One region of the Pseudoalteromonas translucida KMM 520 genome, then DNA from elsewhere that is predicted to be linked to it. Evidence: predicted binding sites of a transcription regulator. Region 1 holds the regulator's gene; the other holds the start of a gene.
What was found. The regulator FliA, encoded in region 1, starts transcription of late flagellar genes. The targets are predictions, from matches to a motif close to CTAAAGNTNNNNNNNNNNNNGCCGATA.
Positions count from the first base shown of each region.

Region 2: PTRA_RS01235 (DUF5610 domain-containing protein) is a predicted target of FliA. The motif match lies at 5,344-5,370, and genes of this name have one in related genera.

Region 1 is NZ_CP011034.1:878,316-892,625, reverse strand. Features, by position in the region: gene PTRA_RS04150 (DUF2802 domain-containing protein) at 1-334, opposite strand, end outside; gene PTRA_RS04145 (chemotaxis protein CheW) at 353-850, opposite strand; gene PTRA_RS04140 (chemotaxis protein CheW) at 875-1,624, opposite strand; gene PTRA_RS04135 (ParA family protein) at 1,628-2,398, opposite strand; gene PTRA_RS04130 (flagellar motor protein MotB) at 2,411-3,370, opposite strand; gene PTRA_RS04125 (flagellar motor protein) at 3,379-4,143, opposite strand; gene PTRA_RS04120 (protein-glutamate methylesterase/protein-glutamine glutaminase) at 4,136-5,311, opposite strand; gene PTRA_RS04115 (chemotaxis protein CheA) at 5,363-7,540, opposite strand; gene PTRA_RS04110 (protein phosphatase CheZ) at 7,556-8,317, opposite strand; gene cheY (chemotaxis response regulator CheY) at 8,333-8,716, opposite strand; gene PTRA_RS04100 (RNA polymerase sigma factor FliA) at 8,757-9,467, opposite strand; gene PTRA_RS04095 (MinD/ParA family ATP-binding protein) at 9,494-10,354, opposite strand; gene flhF (flagellar biosynthesis protein FlhF) at 10,347-11,837, opposite strand; gene flhA (flagellar biosynthesis protein FlhA) at 11,858-13,969, opposite strand; gene flhB (flagellar biosynthesis protein FlhB) at 14,042-14,310, opposite strand, start outside.
Region 2 is NZ_CP011034.1:246,505-265,000, reverse strand. Features, by position in the region: rRNA gene PTRA_RS01265 (23S ribosomal RNA) at 1-42, opposite strand, end outside; tRNA gene PTRA_RS01260 (tRNA-Ala) at 349-424, opposite strand; tRNA gene PTRA_RS01255 (tRNA-Ile) at 536-612, opposite strand; rRNA gene PTRA_RS01250 (16S ribosomal RNA) at 689-2,224, opposite strand; gene PTRA_RS01245 (RNA recognition motif domain-containing protein) at 2,866-3,345, shown strand; gene murI (glutamate racemase) at 3,308-4,108, opposite strand; gene PTRA_RS01235 (DUF5610 domain-containing protein) at 4,186-5,313, opposite strand; gene trmA (tRNA (uridine(54)-C5)-methyltransferase TrmA) at 5,481-6,584, shown strand; gene PTRA_RS01225 (thiol:disulfide interchange protein DsbA/DsbL) at 6,648-7,286, opposite strand; gene PTRA_RS01220 (thiol:disulfide interchange protein DsbA/DsbL) at 7,307-7,930, opposite strand; gene PTRA_RS01215 (serine/threonine protein kinase) at 7,965-8,939, opposite strand; gene ccoG (cytochrome c oxidase accessory protein CcoG) at 8,991-10,421, opposite strand; gene PTRA_RS01205 (hypothetical protein) at 10,702-11,061, shown strand; gene PTRA_RS01200 (hypothetical protein) at 11,061-11,267, shown strand; gene PTRA_RS01195 (UPF0149 family protein) at 11,316-11,903, opposite strand; gene PTRA_RS01190 (type II secretion system protein N) at 11,925-12,683, opposite strand; gene gspM (type II secretion system protein GspM) at 12,687-13,160, opposite strand; gene gspL (type II secretion system protein GspL) at 13,157-14,365, opposite strand; gene gspK (type II secretion system minor pseudopilin GspK) at 14,362-15,348, opposite strand; gene gspJ (type II secretion system minor pseudopilin GspJ) at 15,348-16,022, opposite strand; gene gspI (type II secretion system minor pseudopilin GspI) at 16,023-16,400, opposite strand; gene gspH (type II secretion system minor pseudopilin GspH) at 16,400-16,984, opposite strand; gene gspG (type II secretion system major pseudopilin GspG) at 17,034-17,456, opposite strand; gene gspF (type II secretion system inner membrane protein GspF) at 17,522-18,496, opposite strand, start outside.

The DNA of each region.
Region 1 (14,310 bases):
GAATCACTTCATCTAAATCAGCCCCAAGTTCGACCATTTTCACAGCACGAGAATAAATTTTTGCATCTGGATCGTCATACTTTTGCGCCGCTTGTTGCTGAGTTAGCTCTTCATTTTGCTGCTCAACTTCAAGTACTCGCTTACCAATACTTAATAACCCAGTGCGCAATTCTTGCACCTCACTGCGTAAAATATTAATTTGCTCAGCCGAGTCTTTAAATTGCTGCAGCTGAGAGGCAAGCTCACTTGCATAGCTGCTTTTAAATAGAATAATCATCGCCAACGCTATAAGGGCAACAGCTAACGCTATAATTGCTAAACTGAGTAATAACATAATTTTTAGTGGTAAAGCTTATAAATCGCTCAACTCATCCCATTCGTCGTCACTAAGTAGTTTATTTAAATCAACTAAAATAAGTAACTCGTTTTCGCGATTACACACACCCTGAATAAACTTAGCGCTTTCTTCTGTGCCTACATTTGGCGCACTGTCTATTTCTGAGCTACGCAAATAAACTACTTCAGATACGCTGTCGGCTAAAATACCAATAACTTGCTCTTCAGCTTCAATAATTAAAATTCGCGAATTATCTGTTGCATCCGTACCGGCTAAACCAAAACGGGCACGCGTATCAATAACCGTAACCACATTGCCACGTAAGTTAATAATACCAATCACGTACGAAGGTGCACCAGGTACAGGGGCTATTTCAGTGTAGCGTAATATTTCTTGCACTTGCATTACGTTAACACCGTAAGTTTCGTCTTCTAACTTAAACGTTACCCACTGTAGTATTTCATCATTATTATCTGCATTTTTATTTGCTGACAGTAACTTATCTTGATTCATGCTGTTTCCCCGTAATGGTCATTACTACTGACGGCTGTCTAGGCCTTTCTCTAATAATGCATTTAAATTATTTACATCTATTAAAGCGCACATTTTTTCTTTAATAACACCGGCAAGCCATGGGCGCTTACTTTGGTTTGTACGCCATTTTACATCTTCTTTACTCAATGTAATGTTATTTATTAGCTTTTCTGCCAATAATCCCCACTGACTGTCGCCTAGTGTAATTAAATACTTATAGTTAAGTGACGCCTCTAACTTTTCGTCATACTTCTCTGGCATAACCCAACGTGCGGTATCAACCACATTAAGCTTTTCATCTCTATTGAGCATAACGCCTTTAAACCACTTTGGTTTACCAAATAATTGATTTACTTCACCCAGTTCATGTATGCCACCTAACGCTTTAAGCGGCACAGCTAGCGTTAATCCTGCTACTTCAAAAAATAAGGCTTGAAACTGCCCGTCAAAATAATCAGCTTGGCTTTGTGCGGCTAATATTTGCTCGGCCGACACAGCTTGCTCAGCAGAGGTTACTAGCGCTTTAATTTCTTGCGCTATCGGTTTTTTAATAACGTCTGGCACAGCTTGCTCAAGTGCTGGGGTACTTTCTGTGCTCTGCTCTTCTAAATCTGGGTGTTCAGTTTTCCTATCCGTTACTTGCTCAAGTAATTTTGCAACGGGTTCAAGATTATCTACAGGCTCGTCTTCACACAATAACGCGCCTAGATATTGAGTCATTACTTTTTCATTAGCAAATAATTGCTTACTCATTGATTAACCTTGTTCTATTAAATAATCGAGCAATGCTTTGTAGGCATATACCCCGCGAGACCGTGGGCAAAATTCACTTGGAACTTGTTGCGCTAAACTGGCGTCTCTAAATTTGGTATCTACCGGAACAACGCCCGGCCACACTTTATCGGTGTAAGTATTTTGCAGTGTTTTATATGCCTCTAACGAGGCTTTAGTGCGCTTATCGTACATGGTGGCAATTATAGTATATTCATAGCTTTTAGCTTGAGATGTTTGCATTAACTGCATAGTACGCATCATTCTGTCGAGCCCCTTTAACGCTAAAAACTCAGTTTGAACTGGCACTAAAATACGTTCACTCGCAGCAAGCGCATTAACCATTAATACGCCAAGTACTGGGGGGCAATCGAGGATTGCATAGTCGTAATATTCGCTTATTTTTGCAAGCGCTTTTTTTAATATTAATCCCATACCGGTTTTATTGCCCATACTTCTATCTAGGGTAGCAATAGCCATAGTGGCGGGTAATATATCTAAATTCTCAATACTAGATGGGCATAATGCTTGGAGTATTTCTTCGCTTTGCATGCTAGTTCCGCGTACAAAAATATCGTATACGCTAACCTCTAAATCCTCTGAATCAATGCCAAAGTAATAGGTTAATGAGGCATGAGGATCGGTATCAATCAATAACACGCGCTTACCTTGCGATGCTAAAATACCAGCAAGGCTAACCGCGGTTGTGGTTTTCCCTACTCCACCTTTTTGATTTGCTACAGTCCAAATCTTCACATTGCATCCTAATTACAGTTCATTTCGAGTCGATATACGAATACCGCCATGGGGTAAACGAATTATTTTTATTGTATTATCGTCAGAGGGTAATTCTGCTTCAGGCTCAGGTTTAACGGCTACTTGTTGCGGCTCAACGCTTACTACTTCTGCTATTGGTGGCAACCCATATTTAGATAGGGCAATAACTACTTTGCGATTTTCAGCACGCCCTTGCTTAGTATCGTTAGTGGCAAAAGGAGAATATTGACCATAACCTTCAATCGCCATTCGAGCTGAATTTATACCTAGGCTTTCAAGCTCAACTAAAACGGCTGTTGCACGCGCCACCGACAACTCCCAGTTCGAGCGGTATATTTCATTACCTATGGTTTGGTTATCAGTATAGCCGCGTACTCTAATATAGTTATCTACCGGGGCAATAATATCTTTAATTATTTTAACAACTTGCTTAGCGCGAACTTGCGCTACACTACTGCCACTTGAAAATAACATACCTGAGCTAAGCTCAATGATCAGCCAATCTTGGCTGAGTTCTAAGCTTGCTTCACCATCACGTATTTCATCTATTAATGACGATTGCAGCTTAGTTAATAAGCTATCGAGTGGTTTGCCAAGGTGTTTTTGCTCAATGTTACTGGTATCACTTTGCCCATCTAGCAACTTTGGCCCGTGCTCTTCTTTTAAAATACTTTCGCCGTAGAGCACTTCTTGCTCTGGAGTTACTCTGTCTGTCAATATTGCGTCGCCATTTACCCCTGTTCCTTGCTGCGAATGTTGACGGGCCGATTTATCAAATACATAACCAATCGAATCGGATAGCACTTGAAATTTCTCTTCTTTGTTAATTGCTATTGCGTACAAAACCACAAAAAAGGCAAACATAATCGTCATATAATCAGCATAAGACACCAGCCAACGCTCTGTGTGCTGGCTTTTAGTGTGGGTGTTGCGTAAGCGACGACGTAACATAATAGCGGCTACTCAACCACGACATTTGGGCGGTCAACCCGATAGGCTTCAAGCTTTAATTCAATACTTACCGGGCTTTCGCCTTGGCTTATTGCAATTACGCCCTCAGCAAGCATCTCGTGATAAAGCATTTTTTGCTCAACCCGCTGCTTTAACTTATTAGCCATAGGTAAAAATAATAAATTAGCTAAACCCACACCATAAATAGTTGCTATAAAGGCAGTTGCAACACCGGCTCCAAGCTTTTGCGGATCGGTAATAAACGACATTGCCTGAATAAGACCAAGCACTGCACCTAAAATACCTATGGTCGGGCTATAACCGCCCATAGCTTCATAAACACGGCTTGCCTCTAGCAAACGTTCGCGCTCTAGTAGTAAATCTATTTCCAAAGTGTCGCGCAGCTTTTGATCTGAGCAACCATCAACTAATAACCCAAGGCCTTTTGCAGCGTAGGCATCTGGGTGAGTAAGCGCTTCATTTTCAAGGGCTAAATAACCTTCTTGACGGGCTTTATGTGACCAACCTTTTACTTGCTCTATCGCATCTTCAATATTGTATTTAGGCGATACAAAAACCCAGTGCGTAATTTCTAGCATCTTTTTAAAAGTACTGGCTGATGTTTGTAACATTACAGCACCCAATGTGCCGCCAAGTACTATGATCAGCGCAGGCCCGTTAAATAATGCCGATACCACGCCGCCCTCTAACGAGTAACCTATTGCAATGGCGCCTAAGCCAATAAGTAAACCTAGTACGGAGAGTTTATCCACAGCCCACCTCTGTATTTAAACGTACTGCTACTTCATCTAATGGTAGACTTTCGCTCGCTAAACCAGCATTAGCAATGGCTTGTGGCATACCATAAACAACACAGCTTTTTTCGTCTTGCGCCCAAATGGTCGCCCCTGATTGCTTAAGCATGCGAGCGCCTTCACGCCCATCTGCGCCCATGCCAGTTAATACTATGGCTAGCACATCACCTTGGTACGCTTTAGCGGCACTGGCAAAGGTCACATCAACGCTTGGTTTATAACTAATGCGCTCGCTGTTATCTTCAAAAACTCGTAACGTTCTCGTTGCCCCACGACCATCAATCATCATTTGCTGACCACCGGGCGCTAAATAAGCCACTCCTGCTTGCAGCCGATCCCCTTGCTGCGCTTCTTTAACCCGAATTTTACACAAGCTATTTAAGCGTGCCGCAAAAGCCGGAGTAAACGCAGCAGGCATATGCTGAATTAACAATATAGGGTGCGGAAAATTAGCAGGAAGCTGAGTTAATATAGTTTGTAGCGCAACAGGTCCACCGGTTGATGTGCCAATTGCAACTAGTTGATAGTGCTTGCCACTCGCGCGCTTTGTTACTGTAGCACTGCGGCCAGTTACCGGCGTATTAGCAAAGCTTCGCTCTGGTTGCGCTACTGTTGTTGCTGTTTTGTTTGTTTGTGCAAACCTTGTTGCTAATGCGCTTGGCGCTGAAGTAGGTGTAAATAAAGGTTTGTTTACGCTGGGGGTTCTAGTGCTAGCAACACGTCTAATGCGTTGGCGGCCAATTTCTTTTACTTTGCTTTGCAGCAGCTTAATAGCATCTTCGTTATTGCGAGCAATGTCTTCAAATTTTTTCGGTAAAAAATCCATAGCACCGGCATCAAGTGCATCTAAAGTTGCAGTTGCACCAGAGCGAGTTAACGACGAAAACATTAAAATTGGCGTGGGGTTACTGGCCATAATTTCTTTTACGGCACTGATACCATCTAACACTGGCATTTCTACATCCATAGTGATCATATCAGGACGTAAACTCGCTGCTTTTTCTACAGCATCTCGGCCATTTACGGCAAAGCCAATTACTTTAATCTCGCTATCTAACTCAAGAATTTCACTCACTCGACGGCGAAAAAAGCTCGAATCATCAACAACTAAAACTTTAACGGCCATTTTGCTCTCTTATTTTTATTGTGTAGACGTATAAAGCATACGTCTACTTTATTATTTACCTGCGTAGTGCTTTAACATACTCGGTACATCTAATATAAGTGCAATACCACCATCCGAAGTAATAGTGGCACCTGCCATTCCTGGCGTACCTTGTAATAAAGCGTCTAACGGCTTAATAACCACTTCTTCTTGACCAATTAACGAATCAACCACAAAGCCAACTTGTTGTGTACCTATTTGTACAATAACCACATGGCCTTGCGCTTTACGGCTCGTACGATCGGCACCTTTAACCAGCCAATGCTCTAAATAAAATAAAGGCACTGCTTTTTTACGAACAATAATAGTTAACTGACCATCAACCACATTCGTTTTAGTAAGGTCTAAGTTAAATATTTCACTTACCCCTGCCAATGGTAGTGCAAATGTTTGCTCACTCACTACCACCATTAAGGTAGGTAAAATAGCCAAAGTTAACGGTACTTTAATTTCCAGTATGGTACCCACGCCTAGCTCTGACTCTATGCTAACCGAGCCATTTAACTGGGTGATTTTAGTTTTAACCACATCCATGCCAACACCACGGCCTGAAATATCAGATATTGCTTCTTTAGTAGAAAATCCTGGCGCAAATATTAGGTTGTAAGCTTCGGTGTTAGACAAACGGCTTGCTTGTTCTTGGTCAAGCACGCCTTTTTTAATCGCTATTTGTTTTAGTTTTTCAGCATCCATACCCGCACCATCATCTTTAATGGTAAGCAAGATATGATCCCCCTGCTGCGAAGCAGAAAGTGTAACGGTACCTGTTCTCGGTTTACCCGCAGCTTCACGATCATCTGGCATTTCTATACCATGATCAACTGAGTTACGTACTAAATGCACTAATGGATCGGCCAGTGCTTCAACTAGGTTTTTATCTAAGTCGGTTTCTTCGCCAACCAGTAATAAGTTAATATCTTTATTTAAGGTACGTGCTAAGTCGCGAACAACACGCGGAAAACGGCCAAATACTTTTTTGATTGGCTGCATTCGCGTTTTCATTACCGCACCTTGCAAATCAGCTGTAACAACATCTAAGTTAGATATTGCTTTACTCATAGATTCACTTTCTGAACTGGTGGCTAAGCTCACTAACCGGTTACGTACTAATACAAGCTCGCCCACCATATTCATAATTTGATCAAGGCGTTTAGTATCAACCCTTACAGTTGTTTCTGCTTGTGCAGGCGGCGCTTTTTTAGCAACTGGCGCAGCGGTATTGGTATTAGCACTTGCTGCTGCAACAGCCGCTTTTGGCTGTTCAACTTTATTAACTGCTACTGGCGAAGCTTTAACTACAGCAGCTTTAGGAGCCGTAACCTTGTTTACAGCTGCAGGTGTTGCCGCGCTTTCTTTAGATTTTGGCGCAGCTCCCTTACCATGCAGCTCATCTAGTAAAGCTTCAAACTCATCGTCACTTATTTCATCATCGTTAGTGCTAGCAACCTGACTTTGAGATGCTTGAGGTTTTGGTGTTTTATTTACCGCACCAAAACTTCCCACCCCGTGAAGCTCATCTAATAAGCTATCAAATTCATCGTCGGTAATATCGCCACTTAAGTCACTGCTATTACTTAATGACTCTTTTATTGCAGGGGCTTTACCTTTGCCATGAAGTTCATCAAGTAAGTTTTCAAATTCATCTTCGCTAATTTCATCAATATTCGCATCGCTTGTTGTGGCGTTTGTTGCAGCACTGGGTGCATCAAACAACTCATCAAATGCAAAAGGGTCATCATCTAAATTAGTATCTGGCGTTATTACTGGCGCAATAGTGTCACCACTAAGCTCTTCTTCTGTGGGCGGTAAACCTAATTTATGTAATATTTCGAGTAACTGAGGATCTGCTGGCTCTGGTTGCTCACGATTTTTTATCGTAGCAAACATTTCGTTAATAGTATCAAGTGCTTGAAGTATAACATCCATTAACTCAGAGTTAACCGTTCGCACTTTTTGACGCAGTAAGTCAAACACGTTTTCTGCGCCATGGCAGGCATCTACCAGCTCTGACATTGCTAAAAAGCCCGCGCCACCTTTAACAGTATGAAAGCCTCTAAAAATAGCGTTTAATAACTCAGTATCTTCTGGGTTATTTTCCAGTTCAACTAATTGTTCAGATAAAAGCTCAAGGATTTCTCCAGCTTCAACTAAAAAATCTTGTAATATATCTTCATCGACTTCAAAGCTCATGCAGTTACTCTCCTATTAGAAGCCCAAACTTGATAATAAATCATCAACTTCGTCTTGATCAGATACAACATCATCACGCGATTCTTTATCAATAATAGGGCCTTCAGGGCCTGCTAATGGTTGTGCAGCAATCGAGTTGTCTATTTTTTGTTGTTCTTGGCTATCGTTTTCATCTTGTGCTGCAAACGCAGTTAACAGATGAATTAAACTTTCTTCAACTTCGCGTACCAGCTCAATAACACGGCGAATTACTTGCCCGGTTAAATCCTGATAATCTTGAGCCATTAACACATTGGTCATTAATACTTGCAACTCATCGGTTTTAAGATGAGAGCTGTTCATAAACTTATCTATGCTATGACACAGTGTTTTAAATTCACCCAGTTCAAGATCGCGGCTCATTAAGCGATCCCAAGTTGGCTTAATATGCGAAATATCATCAGCTAATTGCTGGGCTAAAGGCAGGCTTGCTTCAACCGCATCCATGGTTTTGTTAGCGGCGTTTTCTGTCATTTCTATGACATAGTTAAGTCGCTTTTTAGCATCAGGAATGGCATCAGTGGTTAAATCTGTTATGCGGGTGTCAAGTTCAAATCCCTTTAAAGACTCGTGCAACTGCCGCGTTAATTTACCTACTTCTGCAAACAAATAGGATTGTTCTTGAGAGGCAGTTTCTAAAATTAACTGATCCGCCTTATGCTGCTCACCGTTTTCTAAAAAAGTGACCAGCTGACGTGCTTGCTCTAAAGTAATCTGAGGCGCAGCAGGTGCTGACATAAGCCTCTCCCCTTATTAACCTAAGCGTTCGAACACTTTTTCTAATTTAGTTTTTAATGTACCCGCAGTAAATGGCTTAACAATATAACCATTAACGCCTGCTTGGGCTGCTGCAATAATTTGCTCTTTTTTAGCTTCTGCAGTAACCATTAAAACCGGAAGATGCTTTAATTTATCATCTGCGCGTATTGCTCTTAACAAGTCAATACCTTGCATGCCAGGCATATTCCAATCTGTTACCACAAAGTCAAATGATTGATTTTGCAACATAGGTAAAGCAGTTGAACCATCATCTGCTTCTAAAACATTGGTAAACCCTAAATCACGCAATAGGTTTTTAATAATACGTCTCATCGTTGAAAAGTCATCAACAACAAGAATTTTTATGTTTTTATCCAAAACATCCTCCAGTGAGGCCTAAACCTGTATTTATTTATTTCTAATTTATCCAGTCATTGATTTTTGCTTTTAGCTTAATCATCGCCTGACCATGTATCTGACTTACACGCGATTCACTTACATCGAGTATCTGTCCAATTTCTTTTAAATTCATTTCATCGTTATAGTACAACGAAAGCACCATCGCATCTCGCTCTGGCAGGGATTTAATTGCACTTAATAATGATTCATTAAACCTTTCATTTTTAACGTTATTAAAGGGTTTGTCTAGTGCTAAATCGTGCCCAACAGGTGTTATAACATCCTCATCAATACCTAAATCTTCTATTCCTAGGATTTTACTGGAATTAACATCGGTTAAAATATGATGATATTGCTCGAGTGTAATTTCAAGCTTTTGGGCAACTTCACTGTCTTTAGGTTCACGATTCAGGCTGCTTTCTAATGCTGAAATAGCTTCTATAACTTGGCGGCTTTTACGATGTACAGAGCGAGGAGCCCAGTCCCCACGGCGCATTTCATCTAGCATAGCACCACGAATACGAATACCCGCAAAGGTTTCAAAACTAGCGCCTTTAGTGGCATCAAAGTTTTTTGACGCCTCTATTAATCCTATCATTCCTGATTGAATTAAATCATCGAGTTGTACACTAGGGGGTAAACGAGCAATTAAATGACATGCTACTTTTTTTACTAATGAAGCATGCTTTTCAACAATCATATTTAAATTTTGTGTTGATTCATATCCCATAGCTCTATTCACCAATGTAGTCATAGTTAGCCGTTAACGAGTTTCTCAATGAAAAATTCTAAATGACCTGAAGGCTGGTTCGGTATTGGCCACTTTGTTATTCTTGTTGCTAATGTTTTAAAGGCAAGTGCAGCAGGAGAACTTGGAAATAGTTCAACAATTACTTTTTGACGACGTGTTGCTTTACGCATATTTTCATCATAAGGAACGGTTGCAACCAACTCCATTGATATATCTAAAAATCGGTCTGTAACCTTTGATAGCTTTGCAAATAATTCTTGCCCTTCGCGTAATGAACGCACCATGTTGGCAACAATTTTAAATTTATACACGCCATGTTCGCGGCTTAATACTTTGATCAGTGCATAGGCATCGGTTATTGAGGTAGGCTCGTCACACACCACAACCAAAACATCTTGTGCAGCGCGAGAAAAACTCAGCACCATATCCGATATACCGGCAGCGGTATCAACAACTAATATATCAAAATCAGTATTGAGTTCGCTAAAGGCACGAATAAGCCCAGCATGCTCTGCAGGCGACAACTCAACCATACTTTGTGAACCCGACGTCGCTGGTACTATTTTGATCCCAGCGGGGCCTTCTACTAGTATTTCATCAAGCTCACATTCGCCAGATAACACATGCGATAAATTACGCTCAACACGTAGTCCAAGCATTACATCACAATTGGCTAAACCCAAATCGGCATCAAGCACTAACACTCTATTGCCTTGCTGGCCTAAAGCGATCGCAGTATTTAACGATACATTTGTTTTTCCAACGCCACCTTTACCGCCAGTGACGGCGATAACCTTAACGCCGTTATTATTATTTTTGCTCATTTTACGCAGGCCGCTTGCTTGATCTAATACTGTGTTAATCATACATCTCTACTGTGCTCGACGCCACTGATTGGTGTCGTGAATGTTGTACTTTTGTTCTCTTTAAATATAATTGCTCAGCTTTTTTCACTAGTTTTTCTGCATTTGCAACTCGAATATCTTCAGGTACTCGTTGACCATTAGTAAGATACCCTATTGGCAGGCGATTTTGAATCGCAATACTAATTATCTCGCCTAAACTTAATGATTCGTCGAGTTTAGTGAAAATACAACCGCTTAACTGTACTTTTTTAAAGTGTCTTACGGTTTCTTGTAACACATTTATTTGCGCAGTGGCACTTAATACTAAGTAATTACGAATATCCACACGCTGATTACGCATTAAGGTATTTAGCTGCTCAGTTAAACGTAAATCACGTTGGCTCATACCTGCAGTGTCAATAAGTACTAAGCGCTTGTTACGTAAATGATATAACACTTCGGCTAGTTCGTTCGCATCTTTAACTTGTTTAACCCCACAGCCAATAATACGGCCATACGTTGCAAGCTGCTCGTATGCACCAATTCTGTATGTGTCGGTAGTAATTAGTGCTACTTTATCGGCACCATATTTTTGTGCGCCTAATGCTGCGAGCTTAGCCACTGTCGTAGTTTTACCTACACCCGTTGGACCAACTAATGCGTAAACTCCACCTTGGCGCAAAATTTCGTTATTCGTGGTTTGCATTTGATCTTCAACCATAGTTAACAGCGCTTTCCAGCCCTGCTGACGCGGAACATCTTCAGGTACAAAACAAGCCATTTGCTCAGCAACTTCTTTATCGATTCCCATGCCTACTAAGCGGTCAATCATGCATGCGCGCGTTGGGTCACGGCGCGCCATATCTTGCTGCATTAAACCCGACACTTGATGCTCTAATAACTGGCGAATTGCGTTCATTTCTTCACGCATTGTGCTCATTGCTTCACTTTCGGTATTTTTAGTCGTGTGCTTTTGCGCAACTGGCGTGTCTAATTCATCAAAATCACGGTCTAGGTCATCAAAACCTAAGCTGTCAGCTTGTGTTTGTGGGCGTGCTTGCGCGGCTTCTTCACGCGCAAACATATTTGTAGGGCGTTGTTTAGCGACCGGCTCTTGATAATGTTCTGAGGTGTCTATACCTGATTGCGAAAACATTGAAGCCAACTCTGCTGAACGTGGACGCGGCGACTGGCGCTCTAATAATGCTTGTAAGCTGTCGGCTACCTTTGCTTGTGGCTCAGGTCTAGCACGCTGCGGCTCTGGCTTTACAAAGTTATGCATGCTTTGCGAGTGAACAGAATGTGCCGTACGCTGCTGCAGCGGCGCACTTTGTTGTGGCGCGGCGGCTTTAGGGGCTGCTTTGTCATAATCAACCGCTGCGACAATTTCTACGCCGTTTGCGAGTTTTTTATTAGACATAATAACCGCATCAACACCTAGTTCATCTTTAACTTCTTTAAGTGCTGTGCGCATATCTTTAGCAAAAAAACGTTTAATCTTCATGGTTTAACCCCTTTAAAATCTTATTGTTGGCCTACTGAGCTAACAATCTTGATCTGCCTTTCGTCTGGTATCTCTTGATAAGACATCACTCGCAATCCTGGAATGGTGTACTTAACAAAACGAGATAACACAGTGCGTAACATTCCTGACGTTAACAGTATTGAAGGTTCACCGGCCATTTCTTGATTTTGATGCGCTTCGTTTAATGACACTTGAAGTCGCTCTGCAAGTCCTGGCTCTATTCCGGCACCTTCGTCGCCTGCATTTTGTAATGACTGATGCAACATCTGTTCCAACTCGGGCGCCAAGGTTATGACAGGGATTTCTGAAGACATACCCACCGCATCTTGCACTATTAATCGACGCAGTGAAATTCGTACCGCAGCGGTTAAAACATCTGGGTCTTGGCTACGCGGGCCATACTCTACAAGGGTTTGCACTATTGAGCGCATATCGCGAATAGCCACCCCTTCGTTTAATAAATTTTGTAAAACTTTAACTATGGTAGTTAATGGCAATACATCAGGCACCAAGCCTTCTACTAATCTTGGGTGACTTTTTGCTAGCATATCTAATAGGTTTTGTACTTCTTCGTGGCCTAATAATAACGCCGCATTATTGGTGAGTAATTGGCTAATATGGGTGGCAACCACAGTCGCCGAATCAACCACGGTATAACCAAGCGATTGCGCTTCGTCTTTTTGATCAGGTTTGATCCACACCGCATCCAAGCCAAAGGCTGGATCTTTAGTTTCAATCCCTTTTATAGGACCAAATACTTGCCCCGGATTAATTGCCAATTCGTCGCCGTGTTTTAGCTCGCCTTCGCCACTTGATACACCCATTAAGGTAATTCTGTATGCATTTGGGTCTAGCTCTAAGTTGTCGCGAATATGTACCGGCGGCACTAAAAAGCCTAATTCTTGAGAGAGCTTTTTACGCACGCCTTTAATACGGTTTAACAGCTCGCCACCTTGGGATTGATCAACCAATGGAATAAGTCGGTAACCTACCTCTAAACCAATTACATCAACTTGCTGCACATCGTCCCAGCCTAACTCTTTTTGTTCTTGCTTATTGGCAATGCCTGTACCTACTGCGCTGCCATTAGCGGTTTCCTCAGCAAGTGCTGCTGCCGCTTTTAATTTATTTTGTTGAGTGTAGTAAGCTAAATAACCTAATAGTGCGCCCAAGCTTAAAAACGCTACGTGCGGCATACCAGGTACTAAGCCCATAATGATTAAAATGCCTGAAGCAATAAATAACGACTTTTCGTTACCGAGTTGTTTCTTAAATTGATCGCCCATGTTGTGCGACTCATTTTGACGCGTTACAACAATAGCAGTACCAATAGAGAGTAATAATGAAGGGAGTTGCGCAACCAAGCCATCACCTATGGTGAGCAAGGTATAAATTTCCATGGCATTGCCAAAGCTTAAATCGTGTTGGATCATGCCAACAAATAAGCCACCAACAATATTAATAATTAATATAACAATACCGGCAATAGCATCGCCTTTTACAAATTTACTGGCACCATCCATAGAACCATAAAAGTCGGCTTCGCGGGTTACTTCTTCGCGGCGCTCCCGCGCTTGCTCAGCGCTAATAAAACCCGCATTCATGTCAGCATCAATTGCCATTTGTTTACCCGGCATAGCGTCTAGGGTAAAACGCGCCGACACTTCAGAAATACGCCCAGCACCTTTAGTAATTACCACAAAGTTAATGATGATCAAGATTAAAAACACCACTAAACCTACTGCATAGTTACCACCAATAACCACAGAGCCAAAGGCTTCAATTACTTTACCGGCAGCGTCACCACCATTGTGGCCCTCAAGTAATACTACTCGGGTGCTGGCAACGTTAAGTGCCAAGCGCATAATAGTGGCGATTAGTAACACAGCCGGAAACATACCAAACTCAAGTGGTTTCATAGTGTATACAGTTACCAGTAACACCACCAAAGCAAGGGCAATATTAAAAGAAAATAATATATCAAGCAGGAACGGAGGAAGAGGTAAAATGACCATACCAAGCGCAGCAAGTACCATTAATGGTGTACCTACGCCTTTGGCATACTCTTTTTTATCTTTGTTAAGTTGTTGTAATACCGCTTTAAATCCCATAACCCTACAATTTCAAAAAATTGACACTACTGTGAAATTGCAATAACTATTCCAAGTTATAGGTTATTTAAATTAATACTGATAATCGTCAGGAATAGGTAGTTTTTTATTAAGTTTAGTGGGGCGTTTTCCGCGCCCTTTATTAAAGCGCTTAAGCTGAAATACATAAGCCAATACTTGCGCAACTGCGGTAAATAATTGATCCGGAATTTGCTCCCCTACTTCTGCAGTATGATAAAGCGCTCGAGTAAGCGACGGCGACTCTAAAATAGGCACTTCATTACCAATCGCTATTTTACGAATTTGCATCGCCATTTCATCAATTCCTTTGGCAACTACTA
Region 2 (18,496 bases), 630 kb from region 1:
CAACTGCCAAGGCATCCACCGTGTACGCTTAGTCACTTAACCATACAACCCCAAACGGGTCTTTGTTGTGTGACAGTTTAACTTCGCCAGAAGTCAATATTGAATACTAAAGTAGATACCAATCAATCAACTCATAAGAGTTAACTAAATGGCACTGAATGGTACTGCTACCATTCTTTTTTTACTTTTGAAAACTCTTGATAAATACAATGTATTCATCAGAATTTTATTATCAGCTTTTCCAAATTTTTAAAGAGCAAGAGAAATAAAAACTTCTCAAAATTAAACACACTTCATTCTCAGGTCGTTTATGACCCGATAAAGAATATTTATTTTTAAGAAGTAAAGTGGTGGAGCTAAGCAGGATCGAACTGCTGACCTCCTGCGTGCAAGGCAGGCGCTCTCCCAGCTGAGCTATAGCCCCACATATGCTGGTCTTACTGTTTGTATACCGACTTTGCTTCCAGGCAAGGCGTGGGAAATCGACGTTTAGTTTACTAAACGAGATATTCCATAACGATGTATGGGAGTAAAGTGGTGGGTCTGAGTAGATTTGAACTACCGACCTCACCCTTATCAGGGGTGCGCTCTAACCAGCTGAGCTACAGACCCAAACAATAAGTGTTGTTCTCTTTACAATTAACAATCATCTGTGTGGACACTACGAACAAATAAGTTCTAAATCGTATAAGGAGGTGATCCAGCCCCAGGTTCCCCTAGGGCTACCTTGTTACGACTTCACCCCAGTCATGAATCACTCCGTGGTAAACGTCCTCCCGAGGGTTAGACTATCTACTTCTGGAGCAACCCACTCCCATGGTGTGACGGGCGGTGTGTACAAGGCCCGGGAACGTATTCACCGCGTCATTCTGATACGCGATTACTAGCGATTCCGACTTCATGGAGTCGAGTTGCAGACTCCAATCCGGACTACGACGCACTTTAAGTGATTCGCTTACCTTCGCAGGTTCGCAGCACTCTGTATGCGCCATTGTAGCACGTGTGTAGCCCTACACGTAAGGGCCATGATGACTTGACGTCGTCCCCACCTTCCTCCGGTTTATCACCGGCAGTCTCCTTAGAGTTCTCAGCATTACCTGCTAGCAACTAAGGATAGGGGTTGCGCTCGTTGCGGGACTTAACCCAACATCTCACAACACGAGCTGACGACAGCCATGCAGCACCTGTATCAGAGTTCCCGAAGGCACCAAACCATCTCTGGTAAGTTCTCTGTATGTCAAGTGTAGGTAAGGTTCTTCGCGTTGCATCGAATTAAACCACATGCTCCACCGCTTGTGCGGGCCCCCGTCAATTCATTTGAGTTTTAACCTTGCGGCCGTACTCCCCAGGCGGTCTACTTAATGCGTTAGCTTTGAAAAACAGAACCGAGGCTCCGAGCTTCTAGTAGACATCGTTTACGGCGTGGACTACCGGGGTATCTAATCCCGTTTGCTCCCCACGCTTTCGTACATGAGCGTCAGTGTTGACCCAGGTGGCTGCCTTCGCCATCGGTATTCCTTCAGATCTCTACGCATTTCACCGCTACACCTGAAATTCTACCACCCTCTATCACACTCTAGTTTGCCAGTTCGAAATGCAGTTCCCAGGTTGAGCCCGGGGCTTTCACATCTCGCTTAACAAACCGCCTGCGTACGCTTTACGCCCAGTAATTCCGATTAACGCTCGCACCCTCCGTATTACCGCGGCTGCTGGCACGGAGTTAGCCGGTGCTTCTTCTGTCAGTAACGTCACACATGATGGGTATTAACCACCACGCTTTCCTCCTGACTGAAAGTGCTTTACAACCCGAAGGCCTTCTTCACACACGCGGCATGGCTGCATCAGGCTTGCGCCCATTGTGCAATATTCCCCACTGCTGCCTCCCGTAGGAGTCTGGGCCGTGTCTCAGTCCCAGTGTGGCTGATCATCCTCTCAAACCAGCTAGGGATCGTCGCCTTGGTGAGCCATTACCTCACCAACTAGCTAATCCCACTTGGGCCAATCTAAAGGCGAGAGCCGAAGCCCCCTTTGGTCCGTAGACATTATGCGGTATTAGCAGTCGTTTCCAACTGTTGTCCCCCACCTCAAGGCATGTTCCCAAGCATTACTCACCCGTCCGCCGCTCGTCAGCAAAGAAGCAAGCTTCTCTCTGTTACCGCTCGACTTGCATGTGTTAGGCCTGCCGCCAGCGTTCAATCTGAGCCATGATCAAACTCTTCAATTAAAAAGTTTTATGTCTTTCGACAGCTCAATGAATTCTGAATTTATTTTAATATCTTTCGATATTGAATTGACTGTGCCGAATAATTACCGAAATAACTATTCTGTTGGTCACTCAGTTTTCAATTGAGACTCTAATTTTTTTGCCTCGCTAATTACCCATAAAGAGTAAGTAGTTTGGCTGTTAGAACTCAATCTGTACGAGTGCCCACACAGATGATTGCTTTATATTGTTAAAGAACGTTTTGAGTCGCTTTAGCGTCTCAAGGGATGCGTATAATACATCCTTTATTTTTCGAGTCAACACTTTGTTTTAAACTTTCTTTCGACAATTTAAAACCGAAGTTTTATTTAACTCTCTAAGTAGTTCGTGCCTTGCTATGCTTCGGCGTTTCCCTTCTCAGTGGGGTCGCATTATAGGGAGATCCGAAAACAGATCAAGCCTTTTTTTAGATCTTTTCACTGTTCGAACAAAATGTAATCGATAGCAGGTGAAACATGATAAAAACATGTATAAAACGATGCTTTTTCACCCCGTTTTATATTATTTACTATAAATTTTATTGCTATGTTGAATTAAGACGTTAAGATAGCAAGTTCACAATGTTAAATTAATGTTTATTTCCTGTTTATTGGTAGATCAAAATGAAATTACCCGATCAAAAATCTTTTATCCTCTCAGTTATTCTTGCTGTTGTTGGTTTTGTTATAGTTAAGTTCGCACTTAAAAGCCTAGAGTTAGACCCTGCACTACTATTTGCTGTTGGTTTGCTCATTGGTGGTATTGTTATTGCTGCGATGTCGTCTGACGGTGTAGTAGAAGCCGAAGTAAAAACCAAAACGCTTTACGTTGGTAACCTTCCTTATCGTGCAAACGAAGGTGTGGTACGTGCTTTATTTGAAGAGCAAGGCAAAGTGTTCAACGTTCGCTTATTAAAGGACAAAAATACAGGCAAGCGTCGTGGCTTTGGTTTTGTTGAAATGGCGCAAGCTGATGCCGACAATGCAATAGCGCAGTTAAACGATAGCGAGTTCCAACAACGTACCTTAAAGGTACGTGAAGCAAAACAAAAACAAGAAGATGATTCTAACGCTCTTCGTTCTGAGCCGGATCAATCAGTGTAACTAGCTTTACAGCTAACTTACGACTACTCACACTAGCCGTTGCATAATATTGCAGCGGCTTTTTTGTATCTGCAATATTGTTATTCGTTAAATTAAGCTGGCTAATTAAGTAATGAACTCGCTTAGCAATCGCTGCACCGGAATCAAGTAGCTGCACTTTCCTATTAAAGTACTGACTAATCGGCTCTGCCAAGATAGGAAAATGCGTACAGCCTAATACTAATACATCTATAGACTGATCTATGTTTAAACGATCGAGTTCTTGGTACAGTTTAGTTGTATCTAAGCTTTGTTCAAAAAACAGATGCTCTGCTAAAGTAACTAGTTCAACACTACTATATAAGCTAACAGCTATATTGTCGGCATGTTCTTGTATAAGCGTGTGCGTGTAGGGACTTGATATAGTTGCTGGAGTTGCCAGTAGGCCGATATGTTTAGATTGTGTAAGTTGCGCAGCAGGTTTTATCGCGGGTACTACACCCACTATAGGAATAGTAGTAATTTGGCGTACCGCCCCCAGAGCTGAAGTAGAGGCGGTGTTACATGCAATAACAATTAAATCTACATTAAGCGTTTGCTGGTTAATAAAATGAATGAGTGCACATAAGCGGTTAATAATAGTTTGCTGTGACTGAGCGCCGTACGGCAATAGCGCATTATCCATAAAATAGCTGTATTGCGCATCTGGAATACTTTGCTGAATATGTTCAAGTACCGTAGTACCACCAATACCTGAATCAAAAACCATTATGTGCGCTGACAAACTACTGTCCTTACTCTAAGTTAAGAACGGCAGTTTGCCATGTGATTTTTATAAAAGAAAGTAGTTTAATGGTGCAACTATTGTTGATTGGTTAGCTCGTCCGTTGCTATATTTAATTGATTAAGGTTTTCGAACATAGCTTTGGTGTAATCTACCAATTTATCTATTTCTGCTTGATCTTGATTTAACCACTGCATAATACCGGATAACTGATTTTGTATGCCCAGCTCTGTGGCTTTATTAAACACAGCTTTTAAGTCGTCGTTAAACGGCGCTAATTTATCTGCCACTGCTTTTTCTGGAACTGGCTTGTACTCTTCGTAACCTTTGACTGCAGCGACTGTTTTGGTTTGTCGTAAATCCATTGAAAAAGCCACCAGCTGTTCGTTGCCTAAGCTTAGTGCTTGTGCCTCTTCAAATGCTTTGTCTAAGTCACCACTGAAAAAGGTGCTACTTACACTTTGTAAGTCAGCCATTAGCTCATTAATCGCCTTTTGTTCATTCTCATTTAAATCGCCATTAACCGACATAGAAAATGACAGCTCACGAGACTGCGACGACTCACTTACAAAAGATTCACCATTCCCATTTTGCTGATAACGGCTGGCTGATTGTGACTCATAAGCATCAGCAAAACGAATACTCACTTCGTCTCCTTCGGCGGTAGTAAATTTATATTCTGCTTTGTTACTTAAACTTGCATACTGAGCTTGGCTAACAGAGACACTGGCGGGTTTAGGATTAAATAAATCGTCTTCAAATTTGTCCAGGCCATGAAATATGCCTTCTTTAGATTTATTAATACCCTGTGCGATATCGTCGTTAAACACGCCACTGCCTTTTAATTCATCAACCGCGTCATCAATCCCTATTTGCACGCCTTTTCTAGCATCACCTAACATACCTTTGAGTTTTTCATCGTCGGCACCGTTGGCTTTTGCTTTACGTACTGCACTGGTAACGAAGTCTAAAACGTTTTTAACGATTTCATCAAAATCAAAAAGCGGTTTATCTTTTTTTGGCTCGCTTATCGGTAAGCCAAGAGCTTGAGCCATTTTGTCACCGAGCACTTTGGCAGCAAGTTCTTTACCGCGCTGCTGATAGTTATCTTGAGGCGACTGTATTGTAGGTTGCTGTAAAGCCCCTTTATTACCGTATTTATTAATATTGTGGTTTGGAACAAAGCCAAAGTTACCGATTTTCATGATCCGACTCCTATCTATGCTTGCCTTACTTATCGGCAGTGTAAGTTATTTCTGTAGCTAGATGCTCAAAAAAAAACCAATATATATTTCATCAAAACTAGACAAATACATCTCGCTCCCTACAATAGCGCCGATAAACAGCTCTCAAAGATAAGGTTATAGCGTTAATGGCAGTTATTAAAATAGACACCACACAGTACGATGCGCAGTTAAGCGAAAAAGAACAGCGTATTGCTGCCCAATTTCAACGTTTTGGTGTGGATAAACTTGAGGTATTTAGCTCAGAGCCGATTAACTACCGCCAACGCGCTGAGTTTAGAGTATGGCACGATGGTGACGATCTGTTTCATATAATGTTTGATCAACAAACTAAAGACAAAATTCGCGTTGATAGCTTTGACCCTGCCGCTCCTTTGGTAGGTGAAGTGATGCAAGTAATGATTGATAATTTAAAGTCGTGTGAAATTTTGCGTCGTAAATTATTTCAGATTGATTACTTATCTACGCTAAGCGGTGAGATTTTAGTGAGTCTGTTATATCACAAGCCACTTGATGAGCATTGGCTGAGTGAAATTAACGCGCTTAAAGAAAAGTTAAGCAGTAAGTATAAAATTGATTTTATTGGCCGTGCCCGCAAACAAAAAGAAATGCTTGGTGATGACTACGTTACCGAACGCTTAAACGTGAATGGCCAAGAACTAATATATCAGCAGGTAGAAAATAGCTTTACCCAGCCAAATGCCAAAGTAAATATTAAAATGCTAGAGTGGGCGCAAGACTTATGTAAGCCACTTAAAAATGATTTACTTGAGCTTTATTGTGGTAACGGTAACTTCTCTATTGCGTTAGCGGGTTCGTTTAACAAAGTGCTGGCAACCGAGATATCAAAGTCGTCGGTACACTCAGCGCAGTACAATATAGCGCAAAACAAGGTTGCCAATTTAGATATTATTCGCATGTCGAGCGAAGAGTTTACTCAAGCCATGAATGGCGAACGTAGTTTTTCTCGCTTAGAAGGTATAGATTTAAACAGCTACAATTGTCAAACCATTTTAGTTGATCCGCCACGTGCCGGTATGGATACTCTAACGTGTGACTTAGTAGCAAATTACGAAAATATTATTTATATTTCGTGTAACCCAGAGACACTAGAGCGCGACCTTGATCACTTAACCCGCACCCATGAAGTTAAACGCTTTGCGATTTTTGATCAATTCCCTTATACGCACCATATTGAGTCGGGTGTATTTTTACAAAAAAAGAATACTTAAAATAACCAGCTAAAAATTACCCATAAAAAAAGCTCCTAAGGAGCTTTTTGTATGGGATTAACTTTACTTGCTTGCCAAGTAGTTAATTAATTTAGTGATATCTGCTGGTTCGCTAATACCCGATTCGCGACCTAGAAGCAGTTTATACTTACCATTTACGATAAAAGTAGGTACACCACGCAATGCACCTTTCTCTTTAAAGTAGTCTTGGTCGCGCTTCATTTTTGAGCTTAATGTACGTACCGAAAAGCTTTTAAATAACTTATCGAACTTATCGCCATCAACGCCTTGGGCTACAAACACATCTTTTACGTCGGCTAGCTCATTAAAATTTGCGCGCTTTGTATGAATGTGGCTAAAGATAGCCGCAATAATTTTATCTTTTTGTGGTAGCACTTCAGCCGTTGCTAACGCTTGGCTAATCATTTGCTGATGCTCGGTATCGCGTACACCAACAAAATCAACGTGGCTCTTTTTAAACTTTACGCCTTTATCAAGCATTGGTTTAATCTCGGCTACCAGTGGCTCCATGTTATTACACGCAGGACAGTAAAATGAGAAAAACTCTTTCACTTCTGGTTTTTTAGTTGCGCGCTCAGACACAACCTCATAATGCACACCTTCCTCAAAGGTTGCTGCAAAACTTGTTGCAGCAAAAGGTAGTAATACAGCAAGCAAACCGGCTTTAACTAATTTTATCATTATTATATGGCTCCAATATTTTATAGTGCGAGTAAAAATGAAACTAACTCATCAAGCTCTTCTTGGCTCTTGATGGTATTTAGATTGATTTTATATTTGTCGTTTACAATAAAAGTAGGAACGCCTGTTAGCGCACCTAATTTTGAGTATTTATTTTGTTTATCTTGCATTGCTTGTTCAGCTGCAATAATGGGCATACTGGCAATATCTTGATCAAATGTATCGCTACTAATGCCATTTATATCTAATAATTTTTTTAGATCTTTAATTTCAGTCAGTGGTGCGCGCTGAACATGAATACTTTTAAAAATCTTGTCTGTAATCGTATCTGCTTGTCCGTGCTTTTTAGCAACTAAATAAGCTAGGCTCAAGTTACTTTGTGCTTGTGGCGATACGCCGCCTAAAAAGTTAACGTGATTTTTTATAAACACCGCACCTTTAGGTAGGTTTTCTTCAATTGCGTGTGCAACCGGTTCAAACTTAAAACAATGCGGGCAATAAAACGAAAAGTATTCGGTAACTTGTGGTGTAGTACTTTTTTCGATATCGATAACTGTATATTGATTACCTACTTCAAAGTTTGCTGCAAGTGCTGCAAAAGGTAGACAAAGAAGTAGTAGGCTCAGTTTTAATTTTTTAAGCATTAGTCTCTCGTTGTACATATTTTTGAATAAAATGTTATGGCAATAATTTTAGCGGTGCTTCTTGCAATGCGGCAAGCTGTTCTTTAAGTGCTAAAATTTGTTGCTCCCAGTATTTGTCATCGGCAAACCATGAAAAGTTCCGCACAAAAGCCGGATCGCTCCATCGTTTTGCAACCCACCCCATGTAATGGATAATACGCATAGCCCGAAGTGGTTCGATCAACTTAAGCTGCGAGTGATCAAAATCACAAAATTCTTCATAGGCGGTTACTAAGGTATCTAACTGTAACAGCTGCGTTTGTCGATCGCCACTTAGCATCATCCATAAATCCTGAATGGGTGGCCCCTGGCGACTATCATCTAAATCAACAAACATTAACGCATCACCTGCCCATAATATATTGCCAGCATGGCAATCCCCATGTAAACGTATCGTTTTTACATTGGTATACTGTGCTTGCGCCTGCTTAATAACCAAATCTAAAATGGTATAAAAAGCGGTTTCTAATCCCATAGGTACTAAGTTACTTTTTTGCAGGTGAACTTTTGCTGTATGTAAGTACTCTTCGCAGGTTAGAGTGGGCCTTTGTGTAAATGGTTTTGTTTTAGCAACTTGGTGCATTCTGCCAATTAAGCGCCCTAGTACATCAAGTTGATCTAAGTTGTCGACTTCAAATAAACGCCCGCCAACACTTGGAAATAAAGTAAATAAATAGCCTTGGTGTTCAAATAAGCTTTGCCCGTTATATTCCATTGGCGCAACAACCGGTACTTCGGCCTCTGCTAGCTCAAAGGCAAAGTCATGTTCTTCTTGTATTTGCTCCTCGCTCCAACGCTCTGGACGATAAAACTTAACAACGTAGCGTTTTCCGCCTTCAGCTACAAATTGATACACTCTATTTTCGTAACTATTTAATGCCAATAAACCAGACTCAACATAAATACCAACGCTTTCTATGGCATCAAGAATTAGATCTGGTGTTAAATCAATAAAGCTAAATTTACTCATACACTTCTTATATAAAATAAAAGCGGGGAACACCCCGCTTTTTGTTAAACTTTACCGCGCTTTAAAAAAGTTACTCGACTGTGATATTTGATTGTCGGGCTCGCCTACCGGCGATAGCACAAAGTTAAATTCTGTCATTGGCGCTTTTAAGTCATACGGATCCATAACCAGTGATAAAGGCACATTGTGCGATTGCCCTGCGTTAACCCTAAACGTTTGTTTACCTATGTACTTAAAGTTATCGAGCCCTTGCACTTTAATTGTAAAGGTTTGCTCATACTGCGCTTTGTTGATCACTTTTAAGGTGTAGGTGTTTTCTACCAACCCTTCAAAATCAACCCTATATAACTGATTACGATCGCGAATAATATCAAATTCCATCGTTTTACGCAGCGCAATATTGGCAACCAAGGCACTGGTTAAAATAACCATGATCACTATATAGCCAATAATTTTTGCCCGCAATGGGTTGGTTTTATTCTCTGGCGTTTCTAAGTTTCGCTCAGTGGTATAAGAAATAAGTCCGCGTGGATAATTCATTTTATCCATCACCCCATCACATGCATCAATACAAGCGCCACAGTTAATACACTCTGCTTGTAAGCCATTACGTATGTCTATACCGGTTGGGCATACTTGCACGCATAAATTACAGTCAATACAGTCGCCTATTTCTAAATCTTGGTGTGCCACTTTGCGCGAGCGTGGGCCACGGCTTTCACCGCGTTTTTCATCATACGATACTGTATAGGTATCTTTATCAAACATGGCTGACTGAAAACGTGAGTATGGGCAAATATGTAAACACATAATTTCGCGCATCCACCCAGCATTACCGTATGTACAAGCAGCAAAAAAGATAATACTCATCAAGGCATAGCTACCGGAATTAAAGGTAACAAAATCAGGGAGTAGCTCACGAATAGGGGTAAAGTAACCAACAAATGTAATTGCTGTATATAAAGAAAACAAAATCCAACTGGTGTGCTTAGCGGTTTTGCGCCAAAACTTATCAAAGTCCATTGGTCGTTGGTCGAGCTTTTTACGTTGGTTTGCCGTACCTTCAAACTTTTCTTCAAACCAAATAAAGGTAAAAGTCCACACCGTCTGTGGGCAGGTATAACCACACCACACTCGTCCATAAAATGTAGTGACCAAAAACAAAGCAAACGCGGCCAACATAAAAATAAAGGCGAGTATGGTAAAGTCTTGCGGCCACAGAGTTAAACCAAAAATATTGTATTTTTGACCTATTAAATCAAATAAAACGGCCTGCTCACCATTAAAATTTATCCAAGGTAGCAGCATAAATGCCAACAGACCTAAAAAGCCAATTCGCTGCCTAAGAAGTTGGTGCAAGCCATTAACAGCACGCACGTAAATACGATTACGTGGATTAAACCGATCCTGTTGCCCGCTAAGATCCGGCTTTTGAATCTTTACTTCAACTGGTATATTTTTTACTTTAATTTGTTTGTCCATCGAAGTTCCTCAACACCGCTTGGAAATAAAAATTCAGCTATATTCAAGGTTTACCTTATAGTGTAATAACGTACTTATTACGTATAATATTTATAACTAGACTTGAATACTTTCAGATATTTCAGAAATATCTAACTGCTGTTAGCTATTATAACAATATTGGCTAAAATTACTGGCATAGATTGCTAATAATTTATTCACTTTAGTTACTTGCTTTTAAAATACATTTTATTACACTGCAGCATCATTTTATGTTATTTGGATCAAAGTTTACCCAACTATGAAAAAATTTATTATTTTGGTAATAGTAGTCCTCGCCTTTTTCACAGTCGATCACCCTTTGGTGAAAGAGCCTCGTGAGCGGTTATTTAACGATGGTATTGACTTTTTAAGTGATGCGAGCAAAGTGAATCGCAGCCCTACTGCCAGCATGACTAAAAACAAAATTAGTGCGCAATTAACACTGTCTGAATCTGAGCGCGAGTACACCGAAAAAACATTTACTACCGATGACTCAATAAGATTATTTCATTTACGCTACTGCCGTGAGCGCGACTTAAACCTATTTTTTTATGATGAGCGCTTAAATACTGTATGTAAAATAGTATCCGGCTCACTAGAACACATGCGAGGTAAATAATGGACTTTTCTGGATTAAATAAAAAAGCCAGCGACTCATTTCACCAGCAACGTAATATGCTTAAAAAACTCACGCAGGGTAAAACGCTAAAGTGCGAAAAATGTAATGGGGTTTTAACACTCGACTTAGCCACCAGCGAGCCGGGTAAAGGGCTGATTAAGTGCAAGCAAGGCTGCACTGATATTATATTAGAACTAGGCGCTTAAACTTATTTCACGGCTATATTTTGAGCTCAACTCATTACTGCGCCTAAACTACTCTTCCCAGCCTTCATCTGTGTACAAGCCACTATTAAGCGCGACTATTTCCACGAGCTCTGCAAAGCCTAGCGCAAAGTCGCCCATTAGCTCATATTGCTGCTGGCAAAGTAACTGCTCATCAATACTGTTTTGTAACGCTATTTGGCTAATGGTTTGCCCATCAAGTGCAAAAAAGCTTAATGTGGCTTGAGCGCTTTCGAGGGCTTGTTTATATTCTGCCTCTAACGCGGTTGAACTTAATAACTTTTGAGTATATGACGTTGTTGCCGTTACAAAACCTGCGCTCCAATTACTGCAAAATCCGTAATTATATTGTGCTGGTAATTTATAGCCTACTTCAAATACTTGCTCACTAATTTGATGGTATAACGCCATAAATAAAAATAGCATTTCTTCATCTACATTATTAGCTGTATTAGGCAAAATTGCTGCCATCCACTCATGTACGTCTAGAGGCTCAGGAGAGCAAATTACGCCAAATAAATAACCTTGGCTTTGCGTTAGCGTCATCGCTTGAGACTGGGTGTCTAAAAATGTGCTGAGCTGCTTAGCGTGCTGCTCAGTAAATTGGGGTAATTGCATTAAAACTCTTTATATTAAACATTAAAAGTTGAGCGGGTAACGGCCTTGATTATCTGGACGACCTAAAAACTTAACCGCATCATGTACATCTTTTGGCAACGTGGCATCGGGCTTTACATAGCCTGATACTTTAAAGTCAAAATTAGCTTTTAGGATTGCATCAGCTTCAAGCCCTAAGGTGTTATCTGGGTCGATAAGTATGGCTATGTCGCCCGATTTACAGCTTAGGTTACCACCAAGCGGGCCTATATTAAACCAACCGTTCAAACCTTGTACGTCAATATTAGGGCTCGCTATCTCGCCTTGCAGTGACTCACAATAAGGTGCGCCCGATGTATACTCTGCCAATTCCAAGATCACACGACCTTTAGCGGTTACAGGTAACGGAAGTTGTATGCGTTGCATCGCTCTTTCAACTGTTGAGCGCACTAATCCATTGGTTACTTTCACTTGCTTATTAAATAAACCAAAGCTCACATCTGCATAACCCGATATATCACTGCGCTCACGTGGGTCACCAAATTTTACATTGGCATTTAACTTACCGGTAAATAATGCCCACCCGGCAACATCCCAACGCACATTATTTAATTGCTCACCTTGGTAGCGCACTTGCATCATTTGCCCTTGCCAAATAGTGCCAACACTTTGCCCTACTTCAAGTTGCTTAGGAAAATAAGGTTTTGCTAGGTCAATGGCCACCGCTGCAGGTAACTTAATAATACAAAACACAATAAAACTAAGTAAAAATACAATGGATAAGGTTATTATTTTTTTCATTCATTACTTCTCTAATAGCAAACGGCTAACACGTACATAGCCCGACTTATCGTCACGGCTCAAATCTAAATTTTCGACCCGTAAACCATGTTGATTGACCAGTTCATCAAGCCACAGTATTAATTGATTAAACTCTACTGAGTCGAGCGTTAAACGTAGCGAGTTATTACTTGGCTGCATTTTACTAATATTTATTTTATAGCGTCCGCGGGTGGCGTTAACTATTTGGCTAATGTTTTGACTATTAACCACTTGTGTATTACCAGCGGCCTTGAGCTTTACAATACTTTCATCAACCCACACTAGTAGTTCTTGCTGTTTTAATTGTGATTGCTCTGCACTTGCTATTGCATTATTTAAGGGTCTAAAAATGCCCATCACTAAAATAAACACAATAAAAATACCACTCGCAACTATTATTAACTGCTGCTCTTGCTCTTTTAGTGAGCGCCAATATTTAATTAACTGCTGCTTCATACTGCACCTCGCAGTTTAATTTCGCCAACTACAAAGTCACCATCGTTACTTAACGAGCCTTGATCAACCGTTAACCCTTGCTGTTCAAGTATGGCTTTAACTTTACCAAAGGTTTGAAAGTCTTTTGCGCGTGCTCTCATGCGTAATTCATTACGTTTTTTGTCATAACGCAGTGTTTCTGGAGTAAAATTACTTATCTGCGAAAACACCCCCACTAACTCAGTGGTTAACTCTAAAAATCCAGCGTCGCTGGTATCTTGTATTTTTGCCAGTGCACCTTTAATTTGGTTTTTAATAAGGTGTGGGCGAACTTTAGTCCCCGGAAATGCCTTTTGGTATCGCTCAATCACCTGTGCTTTAGCAAGTTCTAACTGGGTATTTAGCTGATGCAACTCTATAGCTTTAATCGTAATACTCGCTACCAAGGCAACGCTGGTAATAATGGCAGCACTTTTCCAGTACCCCCACCATAAGGTGCTTTTCTTTTTAAGCTGATACATACCTTGGCGAAGATTAAACTTAGTGTGTTCTAGCTGCTTAGCAAATAATGCCAGCGGTAGGTCGTAATCACTGGTTTGAGCCTGTAAGTTTACCGTTTCAGGAAACTGAGTCGCTGGACTAAAGTGCTTTATATCTGGATTACCCATTGCCGTTAAATAACCATTTAACCAGCTCGTCTCTACTGCACTTATACGCCATGGGCCTTGTTTAAATAACCACTGATTATTAAGCGCTATTGCCGTTACTGTATCCTCATCTGCAGGGGGTAATAACAAAGCATCGGGTAATATTTTATATACCGATAAATTATGCTCTGCAAATAGCGCTAACCACGTCTCAAACCATTCTCGGTCGGTCATAGCAACACGAACAGCATGCTGCTCGCCAATCATTACAGATTCACCTACAGCAATAAATAGCTCATCTATATCGCACGCTATATCTTCTTCGAGCATATAGGGCAAAGCTTGCTCTAACTTACGGTTCCATTTAGTCGGTAGCATTACCGTTTTTAATTGCACTTGGTCACAAGGTAATAGCACAACGACTTCGCGCCCTAGTGACTTCTCACTCAGTTCGTTTAAATAACTGGCATTAGCTAGCTCACCACTGGCTATTATTTGTTGTTCTTGTGGTGAGTATATTAACCAATTAAGTAACTCTTGTTCGGTTTGACCCGTGCGGATCAACAGTATTTCTGTCACTGTACGCCTCCAAATTTTCGCGCCAGTATCGTTACGTCGCCGTCTTTGGCGTGCAGTAATGTGGTCATCGAAAAACGCAGATCAACAAAATTTGCCTGCGTTTGTAATTTAAAATATTCGCTATTAATACTAAACAATTTTTCTACCGCTTTGACGTTTTGCCCGCCTTGCTGCTGAACTTGCTCAAAAAAGGCAGCTTTACTTTCAAAGCCTGCATCTGGGCGAGCAGCAATCACAGCTTCAGCACCCGATACACTTAGCTCATCTATTAGGGTACTTAAAATAAGTGCTTGCTCTGCTGCTAAGGTGTTCACATTAATAGACAATAAAGTGCTACCGGGTATTACACAAACATAAGGCAGCACTTTTTCCATTACTAATGGATTAAAACCTTTAACCAAACGCAGCTCTGAGGTTGATGCAAATAAGCTATTAGCAGTCATGTACGGAAATTGACGCGACAAGTATTCCCCCTCCTCAGCTCCTGATCGGTATGTAATGCTGTTTTCGTCTAACCAATCAAACACACTGTCAGCCATGGTTTCCTCTGACTCTTGTGCTGGTAAGTCTTCAATATTTTCAAGTAATGCGAACAAGGCCTTGTGCGCTGGATTGGTTTTGTTAGCACTATTTAAATCTGGTTCTACGGCTACAGCGTTTAAGTTTAAACATGCTTGTAAATCCGTTATTTTTCCGCTTAGCGTGCCGTTATCAACTGGGTAAGGTATATCGCCTTGCTGCGCCCAAACTTGATCTAACGTGGTTTTGTCAGGATCGTCTCTTTTGCTTTTAATCAGCGCTTTTATGGCGAGCTCTTCTGCACCATAGGCATACCACTTAGCTTGTTGATGGCCCTGTAAGTTAGTACTTTTTTGCACTTGCACCATTAAATTAGCACTCATTTCGACTGCTAAAATGGCCGCTAAGGCAACAATAAACAGCACAATAACAAGTGCGGCTCCACGAGAAGAACGCAGCCCCATTACTGCCCACCTTCTTGCGGGTTAGCTTCATCAGCCAGTGCATCATCTGTTGATGGGCTCGATGGTAGAATCTCTTTACCTTGTCCTGGCACTAAAAATACTCGCCTAATTGGTTCTGCCTCAATTTGTTGCAGCGTAACAGCAACCGCTTTGGGGAGCGCTTTAATTTGCCACTTAGCTTGCCATACGTTTTTATCGTCTAAAAACTCAAACTTTAGCTCTTCAATATTTTTTAAAACAACCTGTACACGCGGCTCCATATTATCAAGCTGATCAACATATACACGGTACACTCGCTCCAAGTTGTCGTTTATTACGCGATAACCCACAGCTTGTAATTCTGAACGTGGTAATAAATTAATTGGGTTTATCCAGCCGTCGCGTACAAAGCCAATGCCATCATATTGGCTATCTAAAACATAGCGTCCGGCTAGCAAATACTGCTCTTGCACATCGCCTGCTTCATTGCGTACAGCACGTTTGGTCATTTGACTAAAATCTTGATCCATTAACCTAAAGGTGGTTTGCAAACCATTTAGCTCGGCTATTTTATCATCCGAAGCTTCTTTTGCGCGGGTCGTGGTATCTAGTATTTGGTGCGTGGCCATAATAACAAAGCCTAAAATACCCAAGGCTACCATCACTTCAAGTAAGGTAAATCCGCGTTGCTTCACTTATTTTTTGCCTTTATTTAAATACGTTGCCAGCTCATATACTGAGTGCTCGTATTTTTCATCACTAAATATATTAATGGTTAATTTTACAAAGTCTTTATCTGCGGTTTTGCCTATATCTTGGCGCCAAAACCATTCAACACCCGCCATAACTTCACTACCGCGCATGCCGTCTTTCCCTTCCCATTGTTCGCCTTTGGTACGCTGCTCTACCATAATGTTTTCGGCAACCCATGAGGCGTAAGTTTGCTCTTCTATGCTAGATAGATGATGTATGTGCTCACTGGTTGCTTGCATTGCTGCAATACCTGCCATGGCACAAATACTCAATGCCACTAGCACTTCAAGTAAAGTAAAACCTTTATTATACTGGCGCATTATTCGGGCTCTCGGCGTAAATTCACTGGCGCAGTAAACTCACCTTCAATAAAGTAAACCGGCTCGCTTTGCTCTTTTAATTCGAGTGTTAATTGAAATGCACTTACTTCGCCCGAAGATAATATTAGCACTTGCGGAATTTTAAACTTTTTAAGCTCCAATAAGCTGTCTTCGTCGCCGCTCATTAGCTCACGCCAATTTGCTTGCTCGAGTAAGTTATCTTGTGCCCAAGCTAAGTCGTCTAGGTTAAGTGCTAGTTTAAAACGTGGATCGAATTCAACCGGCTCAAATAATGCTTCTCTGACAAAACTTACCCACTTTTCGCCATCAAAAACTAAAAACTCAAATACGTTGTTGTCTATATGAAAACCCAGTTCGACTTGGTTTAAAATAGCAAATTCTGATGCCATATTAATGGTGGTATGCAGCCTAAGCGCTTGAGTATCTAACTCATCCTCAGCGCCACCTTCTAAGCTATATACCACCATTTTTGTGGCAAAAGCGATGATCACTAATACCACTAAAATTTCGATTAAACTAAAGCCGCGGCTTTTTGCACGCAATCTCCCAGGGCTTACTTGCATAGTAAGCTCTGGGTATTAGTATATAAATACACTGCGCGATTGATGGCCATTACTGTTTTTCTTCGTCCCAGTTACCAATGTCGTCATCGGTGCCTGCTTGGCCATCTGGACCTAAAGAAAAAATATCAAATTTACCAATTTCTCCTGGGCTAATTAACTGATAAGTATTGCCCCACGGATCCTCTGGTAATTTACTAATAAAGCCACCATCTGGAAAACGTTTTGGTATTGGCTCTATGCTGGTTTTATTAACCAATGCTTCTAGGCCTTGCTCGGTACTTGGGTAGCTTTTATTTTTAAGCTTATAAAGGCTCATTGCATCTTCAAGCTGCTGAATATCTAAGTGTGCTTTGTCGATAGCGGCCTCTTCTTGTTGACCCATAATATTAGGTGCCACAATTGACATGATCATGCCAATGATAACCAGTACTACCATTACTTCTAGCAAAGAAAAACCTGATTGTTTATTCACGTAATTACCTCATTATTCTAAAAACACTAAACAATGGTTTATTAAACCATTAATTTACTTTTAAGTTAAAGCCCTACAGCTTTATTCATTGCCATAATTGGCTGTAAAATTGCCATTACTATAAATAATACAATAACCGCCATTAAGGCGATCATTGCGGGTTCTAATAGTTTTAGCGATACATTAACCATACTTTCAAATTCGCGGTCTTGGTTATTAGCAGCGCGCTCTAACATTTGCTCCAGCTCGCCAGATTTCTCACCACTGGCTATCATATGTAGCATCATTGGCGGAAACAATTTAGTTTGCTGTAATGCCGCTCTTAAACTCGCCCCTTCGCTTACTCTATCGGCTGCATCGGCAACTGCTTTTTTAATTTTTTCGTTGAGCAGCACTCCACCCGCAATACGCATACCTTCTAGTAGCGGTACCGAGCTTGATGATAAAATACTTAAAGTTCGGGCAAAACGGGCGGTATTAATACCTCTAGCTACTTTACCGATGCCGGGCATATGCAATATTTTATCATCCCACCAAAAACGGATTTTAGGTTGTTTTAAAGCATGCTTAATCCCTATCGCTAGGGCCGTTATTACAATTAAACTAATAAACCAATAGTTTTGTACAAAATGACTTCCCGCCATTACCCATTCAGTGGTCCAAGGGAGCACTTGCTTGGTTTTTTCAAACGTTTTAAGTATTTTAGGTACCACAGTACCTAATAAAACCGACACAATTGCAATAGCAAACACCACTAAAATAATGGGGTACACCATAGCTTGCGTTATTTGACTGCGCATATATTGGCGCTGCTCGGTGTAATCGGCAAGCCGGTTTAGTACTTGGTCTAAATGCCCTGACTTTTCGCCTGCGGCAACCATAGCGCGGTATAAATCGTCAAACACATGCGGAAACTCACTCATACCGTCGGCAAGGGTATAACCTTCCACTACTTTTGAGCGTACCGACATCAGCATGCGTTTTAAACGTGGTTTTTCACACTGCTCAGCCACTGCCATTACCGCCCCCTCAACTGGCAG